Regions from separate parts of the Pseudoalteromonas sp. SWYJZ98 genome, predicted to be linked through region 1. Evidence: predicted binding sites of a transcription regulator. Region 1 holds the regulator's gene; each other region holds the start of a gene.

What was found. Region 1 encodes ArgR, which controls arginine synthesis, uptake and breakdown. Its sites were predicted from a motif close to ANTGAATANNTATTCANT; they were not measured.
Region 2: a site for ArgR is predicted at 3,543-3,560, ahead of I6F10_RS08680 (OadG family protein). Genes of this name have one in related genera too.
Region 3: a site for ArgR is predicted at 6,642-6,659, ahead of I6F10_RS03315 (arginase family protein). Genes of this name have one in related genera too.

The regions. Positions count from the first base shown of each region.
Region 1 covers NZ_JADYXA010000015.1:12,329-20,534, reverse strand. Annotated here, with positions in the region: gene I6F10_RS10860 (Fe(3+) ABC transporter substrate-binding protein) at 186-1,190, shown strand; gene I6F10_RS10855 (ABC transporter permease) at 1,190-2,821, shown strand; gene I6F10_RS10850 (ABC transporter ATP-binding protein) at 2,822-3,871, shown strand; gene I6F10_RS10845 (Dyp-type peroxidase) at 3,920-4,819, shown strand; gene argR (transcriptional regulator ArgR) at 4,836-5,303, opposite strand; gene mdh (malate dehydrogenase) at 5,529-6,461, shown strand; gene ispB (octaprenyl diphosphate synthase) at 6,542-7,513, opposite strand; gene rplU (50S ribosomal protein L21) at 7,936-8,206, shown strand, end outside.
Region 2 covers NZ_JADYXA010000009.1:84,264-92,469, forward strand. Annotated here, with positions in the region: gene alaS (alanine--tRNA ligase) at 1-505, shown strand, start outside; gene I6F10_RS08655 (aspartate kinase) at 512-1,729, shown strand; gene csrA (carbon storage regulator CsrA) at 1,821-2,012, shown strand; gene I6F10_RS08665 (YcxB family protein) at 2,063-2,530, opposite strand; gene I6F10_RS08670 (hypothetical protein) at 2,664-2,855, opposite strand; gene I6F10_RS08675 (DUF1328 domain-containing protein) at 2,913-3,086, opposite strand; gene I6F10_RS08680 (OadG family protein) at 3,605-3,850, shown strand; gene oadA (sodium-extruding oxaloacetate decarboxylase subunit alpha) at 3,862-5,643, shown strand; gene I6F10_RS08690 (sodium ion-translocating decarboxylase subunit beta) at 5,657-6,787, shown strand; gene I6F10_RS08695 (aldo/keto reductase) at 6,930-7,901, shown strand; gene I6F10_RS08700 (hypothetical protein) at 7,915-8,091, shown strand; gene I6F10_RS08705 (peptidoglycan DD-metalloendopeptidase family protein) at 8,166-8,206, opposite strand, start outside.
Region 3 covers NZ_JADYXA010000003.1:83,805-92,010, reverse strand. Annotated here, with positions in the region: gene I6F10_RS03345 (flavin reductase family protein) at 1-445, opposite strand, end outside; gene I6F10_RS03340 (SDR family NAD(P)-dependent oxidoreductase) at 455-1,177, opposite strand; gene I6F10_RS03335 (thiol-disulfide oxidoreductase DCC family protein) at 1,174-1,572, opposite strand; gene ppc (phosphoenolpyruvate carboxylase) at 1,693-4,338, shown strand; gene cdd (cytidine deaminase) at 4,475-5,401, shown strand; gene udp (uridine phosphorylase) at 5,492-6,247, opposite strand; gene I6F10_RS03315 (arginase family protein) at 6,702-7,811, shown strand; gene I6F10_RS03310 (transporter substrate-binding domain-containing protein) at 7,941-8,206, shown strand, end outside.

The DNA.
Region 1 (8,206 bases):
TGTTTAACTGTTTTTAGGTTGTTTTTTATCTTGTTTTTTACTCATTAGCTGTCACATCCGTAAGACATCTCTTACACCGTATTTCCTTTTGGGCGTTATTTACATATTTACATTTATTTAAAGTGTGCACTTTTAGAATGAGCACGGTAGAATTCGTTGATAATAACAGTTATTTAGGTGGAATAATGAAGAAAGTATTTGCACTTGTTTTAGGGGTAGTTGCATCGGCACCAGTCTTTGCAAACGATGTTGTTAACATCTACTCTTTTCGTCAACCGTTTTTAATTCAGCCAATTTTAGAAGACTTTACAAAGCAAACAGGCATAAAAACCAATGTTGTTTTTGCTAAAAAAGGGCTAATTGAGCGTGTTAAACGCGAAGGCAAGCACAGTAAAGCTGATTTAGTATTAACCTCTAACTTTAGCGCGCTTATTCAATTAGAAGATTTAAAATTAACACAAACTATAAAAAGTGACAGTGTAAATAATAATGTTCCAGCCGCCTTTCGTGACGGTGATGGCCAATGGGTTGCGCTTACTAAGCGAGTGCGTAATGTGTATTCATCAAAAGAGCGAGTTGGTGAGTTACCTAAGCTCACTTATGAAGATTTAGCAGACTCTAAATACAAAGGACAAATTTGTACGCGCTCAGGCAAACATCCATATAATTTAGGTTTAGTAGCTTCTATGATTGCACACCATGGTGAAGCGCAAACTAAAGAGTGGCTTGAAGGTGTGAAGGCTAATTTAGCGCGCAAGCCTCAAGGTAACGATCGTGCTCAAGTTAAAGCTGTTAAAGAAGGTTTATGTAACTTGGCATTAGGTAATAGTTACTACCTTGGCAAAATGCTAGAAGATAAAGAACAAAAAGGTTGGGCAGAGGCCGTAAATATTAACTTTCCGAATCAAGTTAATCGTGGCTCACATATAAATGTATCGGGTGCGGTTATTACCAAATACGCTAAAAACCCTGAAAATGCATTAAAGCTCATAGAGTATATGACCGACAGCAAAGCACAAAACATGTATGCCTCATTAAATATGGAGTATCCAGTTAAGTCGGGTGTTGAATTATCAACTTTGGTTTCCTCTTGGGGTAGCTTTAAAGAAGACAGCTTGCCACTTGATGAGATTAGTAAATATCGTCCGTTAGCACTTAAGCTAATTGATGAGGTGAAGTTCGATCTTTAATGACTAATAAATTTAAGCTGTCTAAATGGCAGCTCTTTGCGTGGTCGACTGGCTTAATACTATCGGCCCCGTTGTTTTTTCTTCTTTTTGAATCTCTACAAGGTAGCTCTAAGGTGTTTTCTCACCTGTGGGATACCGTGCTTTGGGATTACATAACCAATACCGTATTGTTAGTTTTAGGTGTTTGCGTCCTTAGCTGCGCCATAGCTTTGCCACTTGGGTGGCTAACGGCTTACTGTAGTTTCCCGGGTAAAAAACAGTTTGAATGGGCACTTATGCTACCCCTTGCTATGCCCACCTATATTATTGCCTATGTATACACTGATTTATTAGATTATGCGGGCCCGGTGCAAATAGCGCTGAGAGAATGGTTTGGCTGGCAATCGCCTAGCGACTATTGGTTTTTTGATATACGTACATTACCCGGCGCCATCGTTATGATTGCCTTGGTGCTTTACCCGTATTTATTTTTAATTTTTAAAACGGCCCTTCGCGAGCAGTCATTCAAATTAGTACAAGCTAGCCAGTTAATGGGGCTATCTCCTTGGCAAAGCTTTTTTAAAGTTAGTTTAGTGCTCTCTCGTGGGGCAATTGTGGCGGCTCTTGCACTTATTAGTATGGAAACCATGGCCGACTTTGCAACAGTGAGTTATTTTGCCGTAAGTACATTAACAACCGCCGTATACGATACGTGGTTTGGTTATTACTCACTTACAGCGGCCGCTAAAATATCGGGTGTGATGTTACTGCTGTTATTTTTAGCATTAATGGCAGAGCGTTTTAGTCGTCGTAATCAAGCGGTATTTGAGCGCCAATCAAGTGTAAATAGCGAATCGCTCTATGTATTAAAAGGAAAGTCTGCTTGGCTCGCAACGGCATTTTGTAGCTTTATTTTACTTATCGCTTTTGTAATTCCTATTGCAGTACTTATAAATTACGCCATTACCTACTTTGATAAAGCATGGGATGTAGAGTTTTTTAGTTACTCTTGGCAAAGTTTAAAAGTGGCAGGGGTTGTAAGTGTTATAACCATTACATTGAGTGTTTTTGTGGTTTTTTATCAGCGTGTGGCAAAGCAAACGTATCCGCTTATTCCTGGGCGTTTAGCAAGCACAGGCTATGCGCTGCCTGGCACAGTACTCGCTATTGCGGTTTTGTTACCTCTTACATTGTTAGAGAACACCATTAACACAGCGCTCGAGCCGTATAATTTAGATATTGGCTTACTGCTTACAGGTAGCATTCTTACTATTATTATTGCTTATATTGTTAGGTTTTACGCCATTGCACACGGAGCAATTGAGTCGAGTTTTTTACGTATTAGTCCATCACTTGATATGGCAAGCCAATCAATGGGTAAAAGCCAAGGGCAAACGCTGCGTTTAGTGCATCTACCTTTACTGCGAAGAGGATTGCTCACTGCTGCCTTATTGGTATTTATTGAGTGTATGAAAGAGTTGCCGGCTGCGCTATTGCTCAGACCGTTTAATTTTGAAAGCTTAGCTACTCATGTATTTCAGTATGTGAGTGACGAGCAGTTAGAGCTTGCTTCAATATCTGCATTATTTATTGTTATTGTTGGGTTTATTCCTTTGTATTTTATTAATCGTTCTATGGAGCAGCGTAGTTAAATGAGTAGTTTAATTTTACAAGGCGTGAGCTATCACTATAACGGCACAAAGGTTATTCACGATTTAGATTTAACAGTAGGTAAAGACGAAATTGTTTGCCTACTCGGGGCGAGTGGATGCGGAAAAACAACCACATTAAAAGCGATTGCAGGTTTAATTGAAGCCAAGCAAGGGTCTATTTTTATAGACGGTAAATTAGTGAGTGATGAGCAATCGTTTGTCTCACCTGAGCATCGTAACATCGGCATGATGTTTCAAGACTATGCGTTGTTTCCGCATTTAACGGTGGCAAATAATATCGCATTTGGGCTTAGTAATATGAGCAAAGCTCAAAAGCAGCAACGCGTTGATGAAATGCTTAAGCTTGTACATTTAATTGGCTGTGCTGACAGGTTTCCACACCAGTTATCGGGTGGCCAACAGCAACGCGTCGCTATCGCTCGTGCATTAGCTTATAAACCTAGTTTATTACTCCTTGATGAGCCCTTTTCAAACATCGACACACAAGTACGCTTTGAATTAATTGCCGATATACGTCGAATTATTAAGGCAACTCAAGTATCTGCTGTGTTTGTTACACACTCAAAAGAAGAGGCGTTTGCGTTTTCAGATACACTTGCCATTATGCATCGCGGTAAAATTGAGCAACAAGGCACGCCTGAGCAGCTTTTTGCAGCTCCATGTTCAAAGGAGGTTGCAGAGTTTCTGGGTCAGGGCATATACTTAAGCGCAGAAGTGTTAACCGCAACTGAATATAAAACACCATTTGGTTTAGTCGAATCTTATGTTGAGAGTAAGCATAATGTAAGTGCAGGGCTTATATATGTGCGCCCTCATCAAATAGAATTAGTGGCAGATAACCAAAGTGACAAATTCAGCAAGCGAGCTACAATCATAAGTCGTCGCTTTATTGGTTCGGCGTATGTTTATTCGCTTGTCATTGATGAACAAGAAATTGAAGTTGCTGCACAATATGGCCAGTCATTTGAAAATAATGATCAGGTTATAATAAAAATAAAACCTCACACGGTGAATTTTTTCGAATCGTAATTAATTTGTTATTCGCTGTGTTTTTATCTGTAAAACTAAGGAATAACAATGGCGCAAGCGCAATCAGGGATTTGTGCTGAAGCAAACTTACACGGTTTGCACTTATTTTTTAATGTGTTTGATGGTCAAGACGAATCACTTCGCGCAAAGTTAAAACAAGTAAGCGCTATAGAAGAAGAGTTTAGCGATCAATTTTCAGAATCAATGCTCTCTTGTATGGTTGCTATTGGTGCGCAATACTGGCCGCATATCCTCCCTGAATACATTCCAAGCGAATTACAGAGCTTTCCCAATATAACCCATAGCGATCACCAAATGAGCGTACAACCGTGCGATTTATTTGTGCAAATTCGCTCTGACCGTGAAGATGTTAACCATTTATTTGCGCTGCAAATTTTAAAATTATTTGCCCCCGATGTTGAGCTGGTGGAGCAAATTCGTAATTTTCGTTTTTTAGATGGTCGTGATTTTAACGGTTTTATTTATGGTGGCGACACCGCGCATGGAAGAAAAAAGCGCGCTACGGCTTTAATCAGCAACCCTGGTAGCTTTGAAGATCAGGGGAGTTATATTCATGTTCAGCGTTATAAACATGATTTAACTATGTGGCAGCATTTATCATTGAGTGAGCAAGAACAAATAATGGGGCGTACGCGTCTTGATAACACGCTAATTACCCCAGCACTCGAAACCAGCCATGCTTCGCGAAGTGAGCTAAAAGACGAAGACGGACAACCGCTACTATTAAATCAAAGCATGCCTTATGGCGATGTGTATGAGCAGGGAATGTTATTAATTACGTGTGCTTGTACGGGTACTGCATTTGAAGAAGTACTTAATAGCCGTTTAGGGGAAGGGGATTGCTACGACCACTGGCTTGATTTTACTCAAGCCGATATGGGTTCTGCTTTTTTTGCACCTTCAGTCGGGTTTTTAAAACAGATTTAGTTTACTAATTTAGTTATTAAACCGTATCAAATAAAATGCGAACACGTTCAAGCGTTACGTCTATTTCAGATACTTTAGCTGGGGCGATAAAAATAGTATCGTCGCCTGCAATTGTGCCTAGCACGCCATCTGCTTTACCTAATGAATCTAATAAACGCGCAATAAGCTGAGCCGCACCAGGGCTGGTACGAATGATGATCATCATTTCGTTGTGCATAATGTCGATTACTAATTGGCGTAACGGACTTTTAGCCGTTGGTACACCCATTTCAGCAGGTAAGCAGTAAACCATTTCTTGTTTAGCATTACGTGTGCGTACAGCGCCAAACTTACTTAACATGCGTGACACTTTACTTTGGCTTATGTTGTCAAAGCCTTGATCTTTTAACGCATCAACTATTTCGCCTTGAGAGCCAAAGTTTTCTTCTTTTAAAAGCGATTTAAATGCTTTTACCAGTGCTTCTTGTTTATCTTGTGGTTGCATAGTCTTCATTCGTTTTTGTTATTTATGCCGCAAATTCTACACAATAATGAATAATTATGCAGCAGTTGTTTAGTTAACTTGCCAGTTTGATGCGTTAAATCACAAAAGTTTACGACTATGGTCGAAAATATACTTGAAATAGACAGGATAAATTTGTTTTTAGTCGCTAATTTCATTATCTTAAGAGCCACAAATGTTTCCTACCTCAAATTACGGAGAATTCCAATGAAAGTTGCTGTATTAGGTGCTGCAGGCGGTATCGGCCAAGCGTTGTCTTTATTATTAAAAACAGGCTTACCAGCTGGCTCTGAATTATCACTTTATGATGTTGCACCAGTAGTACCAGGTGTTGCGGTTGACCTTTCTCACATCCCAACAGATGTTAAAGTAGCAGGTTTTGGCGCAGATGAATTAAACAAAGCGCTTGAAGGCTCTGATATCGTTCTTATCCCAGCGGGTATGCCACGTAAACCAGGTATGGATCGTGCTGATTTATTTAATGTAAATGCTGGTATCATCAAAACTTTAGCAGAAGGCATTGTTGCTAGCTGTCCTAAAGCGTTAGTAGGTATTATTACTAACCCAGTAAATGGCACAGTTCCAATTGTTGCTGAAGTATTTAAAAAAGCAGGTACTTACGACGCTAAACGCGTATTCGGTATTACTACGCTTGACGTTATTCGTTCAGAAGCATTTGTTGCTGAACTTAAAGGCGTAGACGTAGCAACTGTTAAAGTACCAGTAATTGGCGGTCACTCAGGCACAACTATTCTTCCTCTACTTTCTCAGGTTGAAGGTGTTTCTTTCACTGATGAAGAAGTTGCTGCACTTACTCCACGTATCCAAAATGCGGGTACTGAAGTTGTAAATGCTAAAGCCGGTGGCGGTTCAGCTACATTATCAATGGGCGCAGCAGCTGCTCGTTTTTGTATGTCTTTAGTTAAAGGCCTACAGGGTGAAGAAGTTGTAGATTACGCTTACGTTGCTGTTGAAAATGGCGATGCAGAGTACTTTGCACATCCAGTACGTTTAGGTAAAAACGGCGTAGAAGAAATTCTTTCTTACGGCGAACTAAGCGCATTTGAAACAAAAGCAAAAAATGACATGCTTGAAACACTGAAAAAAGACATCAAAGAAGGTGTTGATTTCATGGCGTAATAGCCAAAGTAGAATAATAAAAAAGCCTGCATTTGCAGGCTTTTTTATTGCTCAGAATTAATGTCACACTGTGTAACTAGTTAGTGGTCGCGATCAACCGCAATACGTGCAAGGCTTATGAGTGCTTGCTTATAGTCAGACTCTTCTAAAAAGTCTAAACACGCAATGGCTTTATCGGCTTCAAGCTCTGCTTTTTGCATTGTAAACTCAAGCGCATTGGTTTGCTTTAGTGCAGATAAAATTTCTTCTAAATGCTCCATACCATTGCTGTGCTCTATTGCGTCACGAATAAGCTGCGTTTGCTGCTCGCTACCATGCTGCATAGCATAAATAAGTGGAAGCGTTGGTTTGCCTTCAGCTAAATCATCACCAATGTTTTTACCCAACTGCTCAGCATCTGCATTGTAATCGAGTACGTCATCCACTAACTGAAACGCAGTCCCTAAATGCATGCCGTACAGGTTTAGTGCATCAAGCGTGGTTTGATCTTGCTCAGTGATAATAGCAGCAAGCCCTGTAGCAGCTTCAAACAACTTAGCCGTTTTAGAGTAAATAACCTGCATATAACTGGCTTCAGTTGTATCTGGGTCGTTGCAGTTCATTAGCTGCAATACTTCGCCTTCAGCAATAATGTTTGTTGCATCGGCAAGTACTTGCATAACCTGCATTTTTCCAAGGCCAACCATAAGCTGAAATGAACGAGTGTAAATAAAGTCACCAACCAATACGCTAGCAGCATTACCAAATTCAGCATTTGCTGTAGGTGTGCCACGTCGTAAGTTTGATTCATCTACAACATCATCGTGCAATAGCGTTGCTGTATGAATAAACTCAACAATTGTTGCAAGCGTTATGTGATCTTTACCCTGATAACCGAGCGCTTTGGCCGCTAAAATCGCCAGCATTGGACGAACGCGCTTGCCGCCACTGCTAACTATATATAAACCAAGCTGATTAACTAACGCCACATCTGAGCGCATTTGCGCATGTATAAGTTGATTGACGTCATTCATATCGCTTTCGATTAACGCCTGGATAGCTTTTATATCCATTGATCTCCGAGCCAATTTTTATGTGTGAACGGCGCAGATTGTACAACAAAAAATGCACTAGCTCGATATTTTGTGACGATTGATTGAAAAAACACTATTAAAGTACTTAGTTTAGCCTGAATTAGCCAAGATAACTGATTAATTGCTAATCAATATACCCATTATGGTGTGCTTAGATATTAAGCTGTGAGGGTCATATTTGAGTGCATTGATTTATTTCGTCCAAGAGTTAAAAAGCGCTTGGCAAAAGGGCTAATTAATATAAAATGGGGTAAATATTGAATTGCTCTCAAAGCAGCTACTTTTTATTCATTTTAATTACAAAATAGGCTTGCTAGTTATTTCGCGTTAGCGTAAACTTCGCGCCCTATCGAAGAATATTTTAGTTGCGCCGATTTGAGGGTGCACAGACGGAGTTAATTATGTACGCGGTTTTCCAAAGTGGTGGTAAACAGCATCGTGTGACTGAAGGTCAAACGATTCGTCTTGAAAAATTAGACGTTGAAACTGGTGCGGCAGTAGAATTTGATTCAGTACTTTTAGTTGCTGATGGTGAGAAAATCGAGATCGGTGTACCGTTCGTAAACGGTGGCAAGATAACAGCTGAGGTTGTTTCACATGGTCGCGGTGAGAAGATTAAGGTTGTTAAATTTAGACGCCGTAAGCATTCTCGTAAGCAAATGGGCCATCGTC
Region 2 (8,206 bases), on a different contig from region 1:
CGAGCAAGAGCAACAATTACATGATGTAGCTGCTTTAGTTAAAGGCGATAGCGCATCGGTACTTGAAAAAGTTACTGCGTTACTTGAAAAGTCTAAAGGTCTTGAAAAGCAAATTGCGCAACTTAACGATAAGTTAGCAAGTGCAGCTGGCGCGTCTTTACTTGACTCGATTGTTGAAATTAACGGCGTTAAGCTACTTGTAGCAAACGTTGAAGGTACTGAATCTAAAGCGCTTCGCGGTATGGTTGATGACCTTAAAAACAAAATTGGCTCAGGTGTTATTGCACTGGGTGTTGCCAGTGGCGACAAAGTAAGCCTAATTGCTGGTGTTACTAAAGACTTAACAGGCAAAGTAAAAGCCGGTGAGTTAGTTAACCACATGGCAGGCCAAGTAGGTGGTAAAGGTGGCGGTCGTCCAGATATGGCACAAGCTGGTGGTAGTGAGCCACAAAACCTTGCTGCTGCACTAGATAGCGTTACAGCTTGGTTAACTGAGCGTACTTAAGCCTAAGTGGCGCTTATTGTTCAAAAATTCGGTGGCACTTCGGTCGGCTCAATAGAGCGAATTGAAGCAGTCGCCGACCTTGTTGTAAAAACCAGACAACAAGGACATCAAGTGGTTGTGGTGCTCTCGGCTATGTCGGGAGAAACCAACCGCTTAATTAATCTCGCCAAACAAATTGATACTCGCCCGAGTAGCCGTGAACTAGATGTACTAATTAGCACCGGAGAGCAGGTTTCTGTATCACTACTTGCTATGGCTATTATAAAACGTGGCCACTCTGCTGTGAGCCTATTAGCCGATCAAGTCAATATTTTAACCGATAACATGTTTGGTAAAGCTCGTATTGCAGAGGTTGCTGCTACGCGTTTAAAGCATGAGCTTGAGCATAATCGTATTGCTATTATTGCTGGGTTTCAGGGGCGTGATGTTGAGGGCAACATTACAACGCTTGGGCGCGGCGGCACCGATACATCGGCTGTAGAAATAGCAGCGGCTATAAAAGCTGACGAATGCCAGATCTATACAGACGTTGACGGCGTATATACTACAGATCCTCGTGTTGAACCTAACGCGCGCAGAATGAGCCAAGTTACCTTTGCCGAAATGCTAGAGCTGGCAAGTTTAGGGGCGAAAGTTTTGCATATTCGCTCAGTAGAAGCCGCAGGAAAACATAATGTGCCACTTAGGGTGCTTTCGAGCTTTAATCCCGATGAAGGTACATTAATAAGTTTTGAGGAGAACGATATGCCAAGCAAGGTTGTATCGGGGATTGCGTTTAATCGTGACGAATGTTTAATTAAGGTACAAGGTGTGCCAACGGGCACGCAATATCTTTCAAAAATATTGAAACTTTTTGCCGAAAATGGCATCGAAATAGATATGATTAATCAAGTTAATCATAACTTTGAAAAAATAGACTATGCTTTTACTGTGCACTCGAATGATTATCTGCAAGCACTTGAATTATTGAGTGAAGATCAAGCTCAGCTCAGTGCTCAAAATATAAGCGGATTGCAAGCAGTAGCTAAAGTTTCTGCTGTTGGCATGGGTATGAAATCACATTCTGGTGTCGCTAGTTTATTTTTTGATGCATTAGCGCAGGAAAATATTAATGTGGTTTTAGTCTCGACTTCAGAGATTAAAATTTCAGTTTTAATAGATGAAAAGTACTTAGAGTTGGCTGTTCGTGCATTACACAAGGCATTTTTAACAGAAAATGGATAGATTGCGAGTTTTTACTTACTTTTCAGTCTAATTTTCATTAGTATGTTTAAGCGGAATCTTATAATTTTTATTGGAACATGGGAGCAAGAGAATGCTAATACTAACTCGTAGAGTAGGTGAAACCCTAATGATTGGTGACGAAGTAACAGTTACTGTTCTAGGTGTTAAAGGAAATCAAGTTCGAATCGGTGTTAATGCACCAAAAGACGTATCAGTGCATCGTGAAGAGATTTACATGCGCATACAAGCTGAAAAGTCGAACCCTAATCCGGGCAATGCTTAATCAACACGTATACGTAGTTGAGTAATTAACTCAACTAGACTAAAAGCCACTCACTGAGTGGCTTTTTTGTTTATAAAAGCGAGTGTTTCAGGACTAAGTATTTGTTTTGATATGTACTGCATGCCGCTTTTGTTTTTAATAATAATACCTTGCTGGGTGTCAATTACTTCGCTTATATTTTGCCATTCTAATTGATAGCTTTTGTAATGATTAGCAGATTTAATACCTTCTTCATCAAAGGTAAGTGTTACCTCAGAGCCTGATGCTCTGCTGAGCATTTGTCTGGTTACCCACCATGGTCTGCGATAGTAAAAAGCGACGCATTCGAGTACCGCTAACATGATCATAAACGATCCTAAGTAATGATCATCTAAAACATAAATGCCAAATAAACCAAGCGCAACTAACAACACAAGTAAAAAGTATTTAGGTTTTGCACGCTTACTATAAGGGAGTGACTCATCAAAACACTCGTAAAAGTAGGGTTTATCTAATGTGTAGGTGGTTGTGAATGCCATTTTGCCTTGCTTTAAATATCGTTTTTTTTATTTTAACAAGCTAACTGCTAAATGAGCAGCTTTATAGTCAGTGATTTTATTACTGGCACAAAAAAACGGCTCGAAAGCCGTTTTTTTAGCGGTACAAGAAGAATTAACAGTTAGTTTCTTCAGCGTTCACGCCTTCTTTAACATTTTCACATGCATCTTCAACAGAGTTTTGCACGTCAGTTACTGCTTCGTCGATACGTTCGCCAGCGTCTTCTGCATGGTTGTCTTCACAACCCATCATGAAAAAACCTGCAAATACTGCGATTAGTGCTGCTTTTAAAGTTGTAGAGTTCATAGTGTAATTCCTTGTAAGTATTAATTAATTTTAGTGTTTGTTAGTTGAATGCTTTATCTACCTGGGTGATTTACCACGTAGTGCACCTGAAACTAATGAAATCACTAAAAGTACTAAAAAGATAAAAAATATAATTTTTGCTATACCAGCTGCGGCACCTGCGATGCCACCAAAACCTAACACTGCAGCGATTAAAGCAATAACTAAAAATGTAATTGTCCAGCGTAACATTGTTTTCTCCTTGGTTATCAAATTTGCTCATAACAACTAATGCCAGTTATATGCCAAAGTTTATTTTTTATAAATATCAATTGGTTATGGTTTTTTACTGTTGTTCTAGTTATTAGTTGGTTAGTAACTTTTACGCTTTGTTATGTAAGTTATTCACACTGTTGCAAATAACTGCTAAATATTCACTAAATAGGGTTTATTTGGTAAGACCAATTAACAAGTGGCAATGGCTTTGCATTTAATATTAAAAGTTGGTGTTTATTTTTACTTAGCTTGATAGTTAATTAACAACTTCCATATAACTATTAGCTATAGTCGTTATTTCTTGTATGTATTGTAGGGCGCGTGATTGCTGAGTTATAGCATGTAAATTAATTGAGTGTTATGTTGTGTATTGTTTAATTGGTTTTACCAATTTACAAGATGTAGACAAAGCGATTAGTTTTGTTATTATCCAGTGAATAAATATTTAATTAAATCGATTTTTTATTTTCGATATGGGTTTCAAGGGGAGAAAAATGGATATAGGTGCTCTACTCACAACGGCTGGTAACTTAATGCTTACTGGCATGGTTGGGGTGTTTGTATTTCTGTCGATATTAATTGGTGCAGTAACGCTTATGTCTAATTTGGTGACGCGCTTAAGCGAACCTGACGTGGCGACACCAGTTAAATCACCATCTTTTAAATCTCAAGGTGTGCCTAATGAGCACGTCGCTGCTATTAGTGCTGCCATTGCTCAGTACAAATCAAATAATAAATAAGGGGCACACACATGGCTAAATTAAAATTAACAGAATTGGTATTACGCGATGCTCACCAATCATTATTAGCAACGCGTATGCGCCTAGACGATATGCTACCGATTGCTAGCAAATTAGACGATGCGGGTTATTGGTCTATTGAATCGTGGGGCGGTGCTACATTTGACTCGTGTATTCGTTATTTAGGCGAAGATCCTTGGGAGCGTATTCGTGCACTTAAAAAAGCGATGCCTAATACTAAACAGCAAATGCTATTACGCGGTCAAAACTTATTAGGTTACCGCCATTACGCTGATGACGTAGTTGAAAAGTTTGTAGAACGTGCACATAAAAATGGCGTTGACGTATTTCGTATATTTGATGCAATGAACGATGTTCGCAACCTAGAAACAGCTGTTAAAGCGGCTGTAAAAGTAGGCGCTCATGCTCAAGGTACTATTTCGTACACAGTTAGCCCAGTTCATACACTTGATATGTGGCTAACTCTTGCAAAACAGCTTGAAGATATGGGTTGTCATTCAATTTGTATTAAAGATATGGCGGGTTTATTAAAGCCGTACGATGCTGAAAAACTAATTAAAGCACTTAAAGAAACTGTATCAATTCCAATTGCTATGCAGTGCCACGCTACAACAGGTTTAAGTACTGCTACTTACCAAAAAGCAATTGATGCTGGTATTGATATGCTCGATACCGCTATTTCATCAATGAGTATGACTTATGGACATTCCGCAACTGAAACTATTGTATCGATAGTTGAAGGGACTGAGCGCGATACTGGGCTTGATTTAAACCACCTAGAAGAAATTGCTGCTTACTTTAGAGATGTACGTAAAAAATATGCGGCATTTGAAGGTAGCTTAAAAGGGGTTGATGGGCGCATTTTATTAGCTCAAGTACCTGGTGGCATGCTTACAAACATGGAAAACCAACTTAAAGAGCAAGGCGCAGCCGATAAGCTTAATGAGGTTTTACTTGAGATCCCACGTGTACGTGAAGATCTTGGCTTTTTACCTTTAGTAACACCAACGTCGCAAATTGTTGGCACTCAAGCGGTACTTAATGTGCTAACGGGTGAGCGTTATAAAACCATTACTAAAGAAACTGCTGGCGTATTAAAAGGTGAATATGGCTTAACACCAGCACCAATGAATAAAGAGCTACAAGAGCGCGTGCTTGATGGAGCGGAAGTTATTACTTGTCGCCCTGCTGATAACATTGCACCTGAGCTTGCAACGCTTGAAGCTGAGTTATTAAAAGAAGCACAAGAGCAAGGTTTAACACTTGCTGATGATCAAATTGATGACGTATTAACTTATGCATTATTCCCACAAGTTGGTTTGAAGTTTATTAAAAACCGCAACAACCCAGATGCATTTGAGCCAGTACCTTCTGTTGAAGATAAAAGCAGTAAAGCACCTTCTAAATCAGTTTCAAATAGTAACAAAGTGAAGGCTGAGCAATACAGCGTAAAAGTAGATGGTAAAGTTTATGACGTAGTAGTAGCGCAAGGTGGTGAACTTAAGGAAGTAACATTAAAAGACTCTGAGCACATTCCTCAGTCTGCTTCGGTTGCATCAGGTGAAACACTTAACGCGCCTCTAGCCGGTAATATTTTTAAGATTAAGGTAAAAGCTGGGCAAGTTGTTAACGAAGGCGATGTAGTGATTATTATGGAAGCCATGAAAATGGAAACTGAAATACGCGCTACGCATACCGGAACAATTGCTGAAGTGTTAGTTAGTGAAGGCGATGCTGTAACTACCGGCGACGCTATGATTGCATTAGCTTAGGAGTAAATAGAGGATGGAAGGTATTTTAAACCTCTGGAATGCGACAGGCATTGCTAACTTTACAATCCCATCGTTAATAATGATTGCGGTAGGGTGTTTATTACTGTTTTTAGCGATAGCTAAAGGCTTTGAACCACTATTATTACTACCTATTGGTTTTGGTGCAATTTTAACAAATGTACCAGTGGCAGGTTTGTCAGACCCAGGTGGGCTTTTATACTACGTTTATTATGTGGGTATTGATACGGGGATTTTTCCGCTGTTGATATTTATGGGAGTAGGGGCGCTGACCGACTTTAGCGCACTTATTGCAAACCCACGTATGTTGTTATTAGGTGCGGCTGCACAGTTTGGTATTTTTGCTACATTGTTTGGCGCTATATTACTTAACTATGTGCCAGGTTTTGAATTTACTCTACAGGACGCATCGGCTATTGCCATTATAGGTGGTGCCGATGGGCCAACAGCAATATTTTTAGCATCAAAACTGGCACCTGATTTACTAGGCGCAATAGCAGTAGCTGCATATTCATACATGGCACTTGTGCCAATTATTCAGCCGCCAATTATGCGTGCGCTAACCACACCAGAAGAGCGCCAAATTAAGATGCCTGAATTACGTAAGGTATCTAAAAAGGAAAAGATCATTTTTCCTCTTATGGTACTTAGTTTAACGGCAATGTTTTTACCGGCTGCTATACCGCTTGTAGGTATGTTTTGTTTAGGTAACTTAATGCGGGAGTCGGGTGTTGTTGATAGATTAAGTAACAGTGCTCAAAACGAAATCATCAATGTTACAACTATATTTTTAGGCTTAGCTGTTGGTTCAAAGCTTGCTGCAGATAAGTTTTTAACTGTTGAGACGATTGGTATTTTAGTGCTTGGCGCACTGGCTTTTGCAATTGGTACGGCATCTGGCGTATTTATGGCAAAAGGACTTAACCGAATATCTAAAACGCCTATAAATCCATTAATTGGGGCGGCAGGTGTATCGGCTGTGCCAATGGCGGCACGAGTAGTTAATAAAGTTGGCCTTGAAAGCAACCCACATAACTTTTTACTTATGCATGCAATGGGACCCAACGTAGCGGGTGTACTTGGTAGTGCAGTTGCTGCGGGTATTTTATTAGCACTTGTTGGCTAAAAATGTAATTTAAAATAGATTAACCATTAAGCGCAGTTTACTGCGCTTTTTTTTGTTCTTAATTTGTTCACCGCTAAATGGTTTCTTGTTCAGCACTTTTTGTTTACAGTAACAGCTCTTCAACATTTTAAGGATAGTTATCATGCTTCACACGCCTTTAGCAAAGCACTTGCCTCACGTTAGTAAACTTGTATTTGGATGTATGGGTCTGGGAGGCGGTTGGAATAAAGACGCAATCACTGATGCACATGTTAAGCAAGCTCATGAATGTATAGATAACGCCATTGAAGGTGGTATTAATTTTTTTGACCATGCTGATATTTATACTTTTGGTAAAGCAGAGCTGGTTTTTGGTAAAGCATTAAGTGAGCGACCAGAGCTTAGAGAGCACATGTATATTCAATCTAAGTGTGGGATTCGTTTTGAAGATGACTTAGGGCCAAAGCGTTATGATTTTTCATCAAAGTGGATTGAGCAATCAGTTGAAGCATCATTAAAACGATTAAATACAGATTATTTAGACGTACTTATGCTGCATCGCCCTGATCCACTCATGGAAGTTAACGAGATTGCTCGTATATTTAGTTGCTTAAAAGAAAGCGGTAAAGTGCGCAATTTTGCAGTGTCTAATATGCAGCAGCACCAAATGAACTTTTTACAACATGCGCTTGATATGCCAATTGTGGCTAACCAAATTGAGGCTAGTTTGCAAAAACATCAGTTTGTTGATGAAGGTGTATATGCCGGTAACAGTGACGGTAAAGATCTTAATTTTACGCCAGGTAGTATTGAGTACTGTCGTCATTTTGAAATTCAAATTCAAAGCTGGGGCAGTCTATGCCAAGGATTATACAGCGGTAGTGATTTATCAAACGCATCTCAGGCTGATATAAACACCAGTCTTTTAGTTAATAAGCTGGCTGCACTTTATGATACTTCTGCTGAGGCTATTGTTATTGCATGGTTACTGCGCCATCCCGCATCTATTCAGCCTATTATTGGAACAACTAATGCCAAGCGTATTAAAGCCTCTTGTGATGCTGTAAACGTACAACTAACTCGTGAGCATTGGTATGCACTTTATGTAAGCGCTAAAGGCCATGAGCTACCATAAGTAGGGCATTGATATGAATATATTCGTTATTTTAATTGGTTTGTTTGCTGCGCTGGCGATACTTATACCCTTGCTTGAAAAGTATCAAAGTAAAATAGGGCTCAACAGCGCAACCAAATACAGTAAATATATTTGGCCATTAGTGATGGTGTCTTTAGTGATTCAGCTCATTTATGTACTGATGTACTAATGGTTTTTAGCGTATACAAAAAAGCCTTTGCAGGTTTAACCTGCAAAGGCTTTTTTAATGTTTATTAATAAACATTATTTAAGTGCTAACTGTAGCTCGCGATTGCGCTCAAGTT
Region 3 (8,206 bases), on a different contig from region 1:
TACCATTGATGGCTAAATGTTGGTTTTCTACAAATTTAACCGAGTACTTTAAGCGGCTTTCTTTAACAAAAGGCGCTGCAAAGTCATTTAAGTATTCAGGCGTTAAGCCTGTAGCATCAAACTCAGACTCGCCTTTGTCGTAGCGGGCTGATGTTTGATGAGCTTGCTTATAAATAGCTTTATTAACCTGGTTAATGGTGTAACTACCGGTTTCGATTATGTTTTCGAACGTATGTCGAGGCACGCTATTTGGGCGCATTATCATGCCAACTAGCGGCGGGTGAGCACCTAAATGAATAACAGAGCTAACAATGGCGAGATTAGTATTGCCTTGTTTGTCTTGCGTGCCAATTAAGTTGGCGCTTTTAAAACCCGAAAGCGAATTAATTAAATGAGTACGAGTGTGTTTTTCAAGTGCGTTTATGCGTTCTTTAGTAAAATGCATTAAAGGTCCTTACCACGGTATGGTTTTGCCTTGCCAATCTAAGTAGGCAGGCTCACCATTGAGTTCTAAATGAAGGTTATTAAAAGTAAGTGTAAAAAGCTGCTTAGCTACAAATTCAGCTGTAAAGAGTTTTTCAGCGGGTACGTTTTTTTGAAATGGCTTTGAAAGCGCAGTATCAGTAGTCCCTGGGTGAAATAAAACGAGCTTGGTATTTTTAGCTCGGCGTGAAAGCTCAATCGCTGCGGTTTTAAATAGCATGTTAAGCGCAGCCTTAGAGGCGCGATATGTATACCAACCGCCTAATTTATTGTCGTTAATGCTGCCCACACGCGCACTGAGTGCTGTAATAGTACACTGCGTTTTATGTGTTAAAAGCGGCAAAATACTCTGCAAACAAAGTAGGGGAGTTAGGGTGTTTGAATTGAGAAGTTGGCTAAAATACTCAGCGTCTAAATCCTCCAGCTTTTTTTCGGGCATATGGGTTTCGTTGTGCAGTGTACCATTGAATATAATAACTTGTTGTATATCGGCATTTTGCTCTTTCAGGTAATTAGTAACACGCGCTAAACTTTGTTTTGTGTAGTCAGTATGCAGGTGGACAACACTAGAGTCAGATTCAATACTTTTTGAACTAATACAAATAATCTGATGAGTAGGCGTGTTTATTTGTAGATGTTCTATATATGCATTTGCTATGGCACTGCTTGCGCCGAATAAAACAATGGTTTTCATTTATCACCTTTTGCTTTTAGTCCACATTGGCCGTTACTGCACTGAGTATTTGGCATTAAAAAGCGACTGATGGGGTGTCGATACTTAGCAAATAACAGGTATCCGCAGTCAGCGAAGAAGCGAATTATTGGCAAGCGAAAAATTTTCAACCAGCTATGTTTACCCACTATTTTCCATGCTTCGTACGTTACATCAAGCCCGTAAATCATTTCACCTGATTGCTTTTGGGCTTGCAGGTAGTTCATTGCTTTGTCTTTATCAATATACGAGTAGCGTTCACTAAAGTCGCTCGCGTTAAGATCTTCAAGCGTAATTAGATTTTTAGAGTCTGCGTGTTTTAGTTGCTGCATTTCGGTGCTGCAAAGAGGGCAGTTTCCGTCGTAAAAAATGATCATGTAATTGCTTTGTGATTATTTTATATATACTTTTTTACGACAAGACATTGCAAATGGATCTATTAAATATCTCTTCATGATGATATTAATAGTGTCCTACGAAACAAAGGAGAATGAGAAATGAGTGAACAATATGCCGCCTTGCGAGGTAATGTAAATTTACTTGGGCAATTACTAGGACAAACTATTAAGGATGCTCAAGGCCAAGCTATTTTAGATAAAGTAGAAGAAATTCGGGCTTTATCTAAATCATCTCGCAGTGGTAATGAAGACGACAGACAAGCGCTAATAGACGTTTTACATGCGCTTAGTGATGAAGAGCTTTTGCCGGTTGCCCGTTCATTTAATCATTTTTTAAACCTTGCTAATGTAGCAGAACAATTTCATACCGTTTCGCGTTTTAATGACGTTGGCCTTGGTCAACAAAACCCTCTCACTCAAACATTAAAAACGTTAGTTACAAAAGCAGAACAAGGCCAGCTAGATAGTAATCATTTGGCCGAAACACTCTCAAAACTCCACATAAACTTAGTATTAACCGCCCACCCAACCGAGGTGACGCGCCGTACTATTATTAACAAACATGTTGAACTAAGTGATTGCTTAGCGTCATTAGAGCGAAAAGATAACTTACCGCTAGAGCGAGATGCTATTTTAAATCGTATTGAACAGCTTATTAGCCAGGCTTGGCATACCGACGACATTCGTCGCTCTCGCCCAACGCCAGTTGATGAAGCTAAATGGGGTTATGCGGTAATCGAAAACAGTCTTTGGCACGCTGTTCCGCGCTTTTTACGTGAATTTTCAGCCAATGTTAAAGAGCAATTAAGTTTAGAGCTACCAAAAGATTACAGCCCAATTGAGTTCACATCTTGGATGGGTGGAGACCGTGATGGAAATCCATTTGTAACATCGCAGGTTACAGCAGAGGTGCTTGACCACGGTCGTTGGATGGCGCTTAACTTATATATTCAAGATTTAAAAACGTTATGCGCTGAACTCTCTATGTCAGATGCCAGTGATGAGCTTATTGAGTTGGCAGGTCAAGACTTTGAACCATACAGAGCGGTGATCAAAAAGCTTAAAAACCAAGTTGCAGAGACCGTGGCTCACCTGGGCGCTAAAATTAAAAATAAGCGTAGCGATTCACAAGATTTAATTACCGATATTAATCAGCTTAAGCACCCTGTAGAGGTCTGCTACCGCTCGTTATTAAAGTGTAATATGAAAGTAGTTGCTGATGGATTATTGCTTGATTTACTGTACCGTATTAATAGCTTTGGCTTGCGTTTAGCTAAACTCGATGTGCGCCAAGACTCGTCTCGTCACAGCGATGTTTTTTCTGAGCTGACTCGTTATTTAGGTTTAGGCGACTACAACCAATGGCAAGAGCAAGATAAACAAGCTTTTTTACTTACTGAACTTAACTCTCGCAGACCGCTTATTCCAAAACATTGGCAACCAAGCCCTGATGTTCAAGAAGTGCTAGACACCTTTGATGTTATTGCTAAGCAAGACGAACAAACATTTGGCTTGTATATTATTTCGATGGCGCGAACAGCATCAGACATTTTAGCAGTACAATTATTGTTAAAAGAAAGCGGCTGTAGCTTTGATTTACCAGTAGCACCGTTATTTGAAACACTCGACGATTTAAACGCAGGCAGTGATGTAATTACTACATTACTTGATAATGTTTGGTATCGCGGGCACATTAAAAACACCCAAAATGTAATGATTGGTTACTCTGATTCTGCTAAAGATGCCGGCATGATGGCAGCAGGTTGGGCGCAGTACGAAGCTATGGATAAACTAGTGCAGCTTGCTGATAAGCGTGGTATTGAACTTATTTTATTCCACGGACGTGGTGGCACAGTAGGGCGTGGTGGCGCACCTGCTGCACAAGCGCTGCATTCACAACCGCCAGGTTCGTTAAAAGGTGGTTTGCGTGTAACCGAGCAAGGCGAGATGATCCGCTTTAAATTTGGTTTACCCGATGTAGCACTGCAAAGCTTAAATATTTACGCAGGCGCAGTACTACAAAGTAACTTATTACCGCCGCCGGAACCAAAACCGCAGTGGCGCGAAGTAATGAAGCTAATAAGTGAGGAGTCATGTGAACATTACCGTAATGTAGTTCGCCACGATGAAAACTTTGTACCTTACTTCAGAATGGCAACGCCTGAGCTTGAGCTGTCTAAGTTGCCGCTTGGATCGCGTCCTGCAAAACGTAATCCTAATGGTGGTGTTGAAAGCCTGCGTGCTATTCCATGGATTTTTGCGTGGAGCCAAAACCGTTTAATGCTTCCTGCATGGTTAGGTGCGTTAACTGGCTTAAAAGCTGCGCTTAATAAGTACGGCGCAGAAACCCTAAACGAAATGAGCCTACAGTGGCCATTCTTTAGATCGCGCCTAGAAATGCTAGAAATGGTATTTAGTAAAGCCGATTGCTGGTTGAGTGAGCATTACGATAATGCGCTGGTGGAAGATATGTACAAACCATTGGGTGTAACACTTCGTAAAGAGCTTCAAGAAGCGATTAGCTTGGTGCAATCACTTAGCCCACAAAAAAGCCTACTCGCCGAACAACCTTGGATTAAGGAGTCGATTAGTTTACGTAATCCGTACACCGATCCACTTAACCTATTACAGGTTGAGCTTTTACGCCGTGCTCGCTCAGAGGAAAAACGAAACGAAGGTGACATTGATAATGCGTTAATGATCACGATGACAGGTATAGCTGCAGGTATGCGTAATACCGGCTAACACTTTATTTTGTTAGGTATACCTATTGGTATTAAAAGGGAGCACGCGATGTGCTCCCTTTTTTTGCGTTAAATAGTCTGGTATTTAACACCCTAACCTTTTAAACTACTTAGCCATTGAATAATTAAAAAATATTATGGCTTCAGCAACTTTTACTGTACAGCAAGATACAGCACTTACAAATTCGCACTTCACATTAAGCGTAGCGCAAACAGCGTCATTACGTAGTCAATTAAAATCACAACGTGGCATATTAAATTCTAATAATATTAAAGCGTTATGCGCGCAACTCAATGTGTCTGATGATGTATTACTACAAGGTTTAGTACCTTTAGCTTCTGAGTATGCTGTTGCGCCAGTGTCAGATTTTCATGTAGGCGCAATTGTTAAAGCACTTGATGAAAAGGGTGAGGTAAGTTTTTACTTTGGTGCAAATGTAGAGTTTGATCATCAAGCATTGAGTTTAGTGGTTCATGCAGAGCAATCGGCTATAAATAACGCATGGTTAAACGGCGCTAAAAAAATAGTTAAAATTGCTATTAGCGATGCGCCTTGTGGGTATTGTCGCCAGTTTATGAACGAACTAGCTGATGCGAAAGAGTTTGATATTTTACTTCCTGATCAGCAATTTAAACTTGTTGAATTACTGCCGCATTCATTTGGACCTACCGATTTAGGTAACGAATTTAGCTTATTTAACCCAAAACCACAGCAAGGTAATTTTAGCGCTGAAGACCTTGATGAAACCCTTGCGCGTTTTGCACTTAATGCGTACGTGCCTTACAGCCAAAACTTTAGCGCCGTAAAAATAAGTACATTTAGTGATGGTGATTTTTACGGAAGTTACGCCGAAAATGCAGCTTACAGTCCAAGTTTATCGCCACTACAAAGTGCACTAAGTCAGTTCTTTTTAGCTGGGCTTAGCTTTAACGAAAGTACGGTGAAGGGAATAACATTGCTCGAAACAGCGGGTCGTGAAAACCAGTCGCAAGTGGCAAAAGCTGTACTTGCCAGTTTTACGCATTTACCTGCACTTAAAGTAATTAGCGCACCACTTAAATAGTGGCTTGCATACAATAAAGCACAGCCGGAGCTGTGCTTTATTAAAGCGAGTCATTCTATCGAATTAACTCACTGACTGCTATAACCTGTATTAATCAAGTAATACTTTAGCTGCTTCTAATACTACTGCTACAGATTTACGCTCAATTTCACCGTGGTCTACATTTGGTATTTCTTGGCGAGTACGGTTAACAAGTACGCCTGCTACACATGCTGCTTGTAATCCAAGGGCTGCACACATAGTAAATAATGTTGCCGATTCCATTTCGTAGTTCATCACGCCCAATTTTTGCCACTCTTCGCAGCTACCTTGTAGTGATTTAGGAACGTAACCAGAGTGCGTATCGTAACGCTCTTGCCCTGGGTAGAATGTATCGCTTGATGCAGTAATGCCAATATGAAAATCGATATTTAGGTTTTTACATGCTTGTACCATAGCTTGTGTTGCATAAAAGTCAGATACAGCAGGGTAGCTAAGTGGTGCAAAATGTTGGCTAGCTCCATCTAAACGTACAGACGCTTGGCTAATTAAAATTTCGCCTTCGTTAATGTGTGGCTGAATTGCACCGGTTGTACCAATACGTAAAAATTTACGCACGCCAAGTTGTGCTAATTCTTCTACTGCAATCGACGTAGATGGACCACCAATACCTGTAGAACATATAACCACAGAGTGGCCGTTTAATTGACCTAAATAAACATGAAACTCGCGAGTTTGAGCAAGGCAGGTTGGGTTGTCTAGGAATTGTGAAATACGTGCTGCACGATCTGGATCGCCCGGTACAATCGCAAGTTTTGCACCTTTAAGATCGTCAATACATAGTCCTAAGTGAAATACCTTTTCCATAGCTAAGCCTTTTATAATAATTTGTTGTCAATCTAGCATGATTGCTAGAAACGTTTATCAAGTACAGGACGATTGTCCGTTTTGTCTTAACTCTTCCAATAAAGCCTTAATAATTTTAAGGTCTAATTTGATTTATTCACCAACTATGAATATTCACTCAAGTACTTATATACGTAGCCTTGTTGCGCTGTTGACATGTTCAAGCAGACATAATAAGTATCACTCAAGCGCGTAACTACGATTAAATGGATGATTACAGATTTTAATTAATATCAAATAAATACAATGGCTTAAGTTTTTAGTGAACACGTAAAAACTAACGTGTTTACTTATATTAAGCACTGACTTATTTAGCAAAGTGACATTTATTTGAAGTTTAGGCATTTTTAGTGATTTTGCATAACTACTCAAAAGTAATTAGCTACGTACAGAATAAAAACCGAAGGAGTTTATTATGAGCACACAATTTGAAGCATTTAAAAACAAAGTTGAGCACTGTTTGTGCGCACCGGGTGATGGCGTATACACAGTAAATACTGCAAAAGAGCGCAAAGCCGCACTGCGTAATAAACTTTATGGACAAACTGAAAACGTTGATAATTTGTGGCGCGAGTCTTTAAACGAATTACCAAACTCACCACATAAAGCCGTTATGTTAGGTATTAGTTCAGACTGTGGCGGTGGGATATTACGCGGCGCAAACTGGGGGCCGTTGTTTGTCCGCTCAGCATTAATTGATCAGCAACCGCAGTGTCATTCTTTTGATTTAGGTGATGTACGTGTGATCCCACATTTACTTCATGACAAATACCTAAATGATGCAACCATTTCTAATTGCCAAAAAGCCTTATATGGTGATGAAGATAACGACTATTACGTAAGCCCGTTATCAATCACTGAGGATGTGTGCGACAGTTTTTACGCAACGTTTAAAGATAAAGGATTATTTGGTATTGGTGGCGATCACTCAATTAGTTACCCACTTACTAAAGCGTACTTAAAAGCAAAACGTGAGCAAGGTAAGCGCACGGCTATTATTCACTTTGACGCGCATACTGATTTACTTGTTGAGCGCTTAGGCATAGATTTATGCTTTGGCTCTTGGTGTACACATATACTAGAGTTTTTACCGGCGCCGCATCATTTAATACAATTTGGTATTCGCTCAAGTGGTAAGCCTAAAGCGCATTGGGAAAATACTTTTGGTGTTAAACAGCACTGGGCACATGAAATCATTGAACGCGGCGCAGCAGCGGTTGCTGCCGACGCTATTGCACAGTTAAAAGCCGATAACGTTGATGAAATATACGTAAGCTTTGATATTGATGCACTTGATGCTGAATTTGCATCCGCCACAGGTACGCCAGAGCATCACGGTTTAACGCCTCAGCATGCGCTTGATATTTTATCAGCCATTGCGGATGAGTTTCCTATTACGGGTGCAGATATGATGGAGATAGCGCCATTTACCGACAGCTCTTTAGTTGGTCAATCAAGCTCTGAGACGACACTTAGAGAAGGCGCTAAAATTTCAGCCTTTTTAATTAGTGCAATGAACAAGTAAGCTGTAGAAGCTATAGATACTAGCACTATCAGCGTATAAGTGTGCATTACATAACTAAAAACTAGCAGTTCATAAAGCCTCAGCTATATTTATTAAATACATATAATGAGTTGGTTGAGGCCTCGCTAGATGAAATTGTTGATCTTTTTATTGTTCATTAGCTGTATTAAAGTTGATGCAGCTGAAATTACAATAGTAACGGAAGTATTTCCGGACTTTCAGTATATTAATGAAGATAACAAACTCGTTGGCCGCTCTGTCGAAAAAGTTCATAAAGCGCTAGAAGGTACAGGTATAAACTACACTATGTTGGCGCATAGTTGGGCCATATCCTACAATGCAGCGCTACGCGATAAAAACACCTGTATATTTTCGATTGTTCGATTACCTAATAG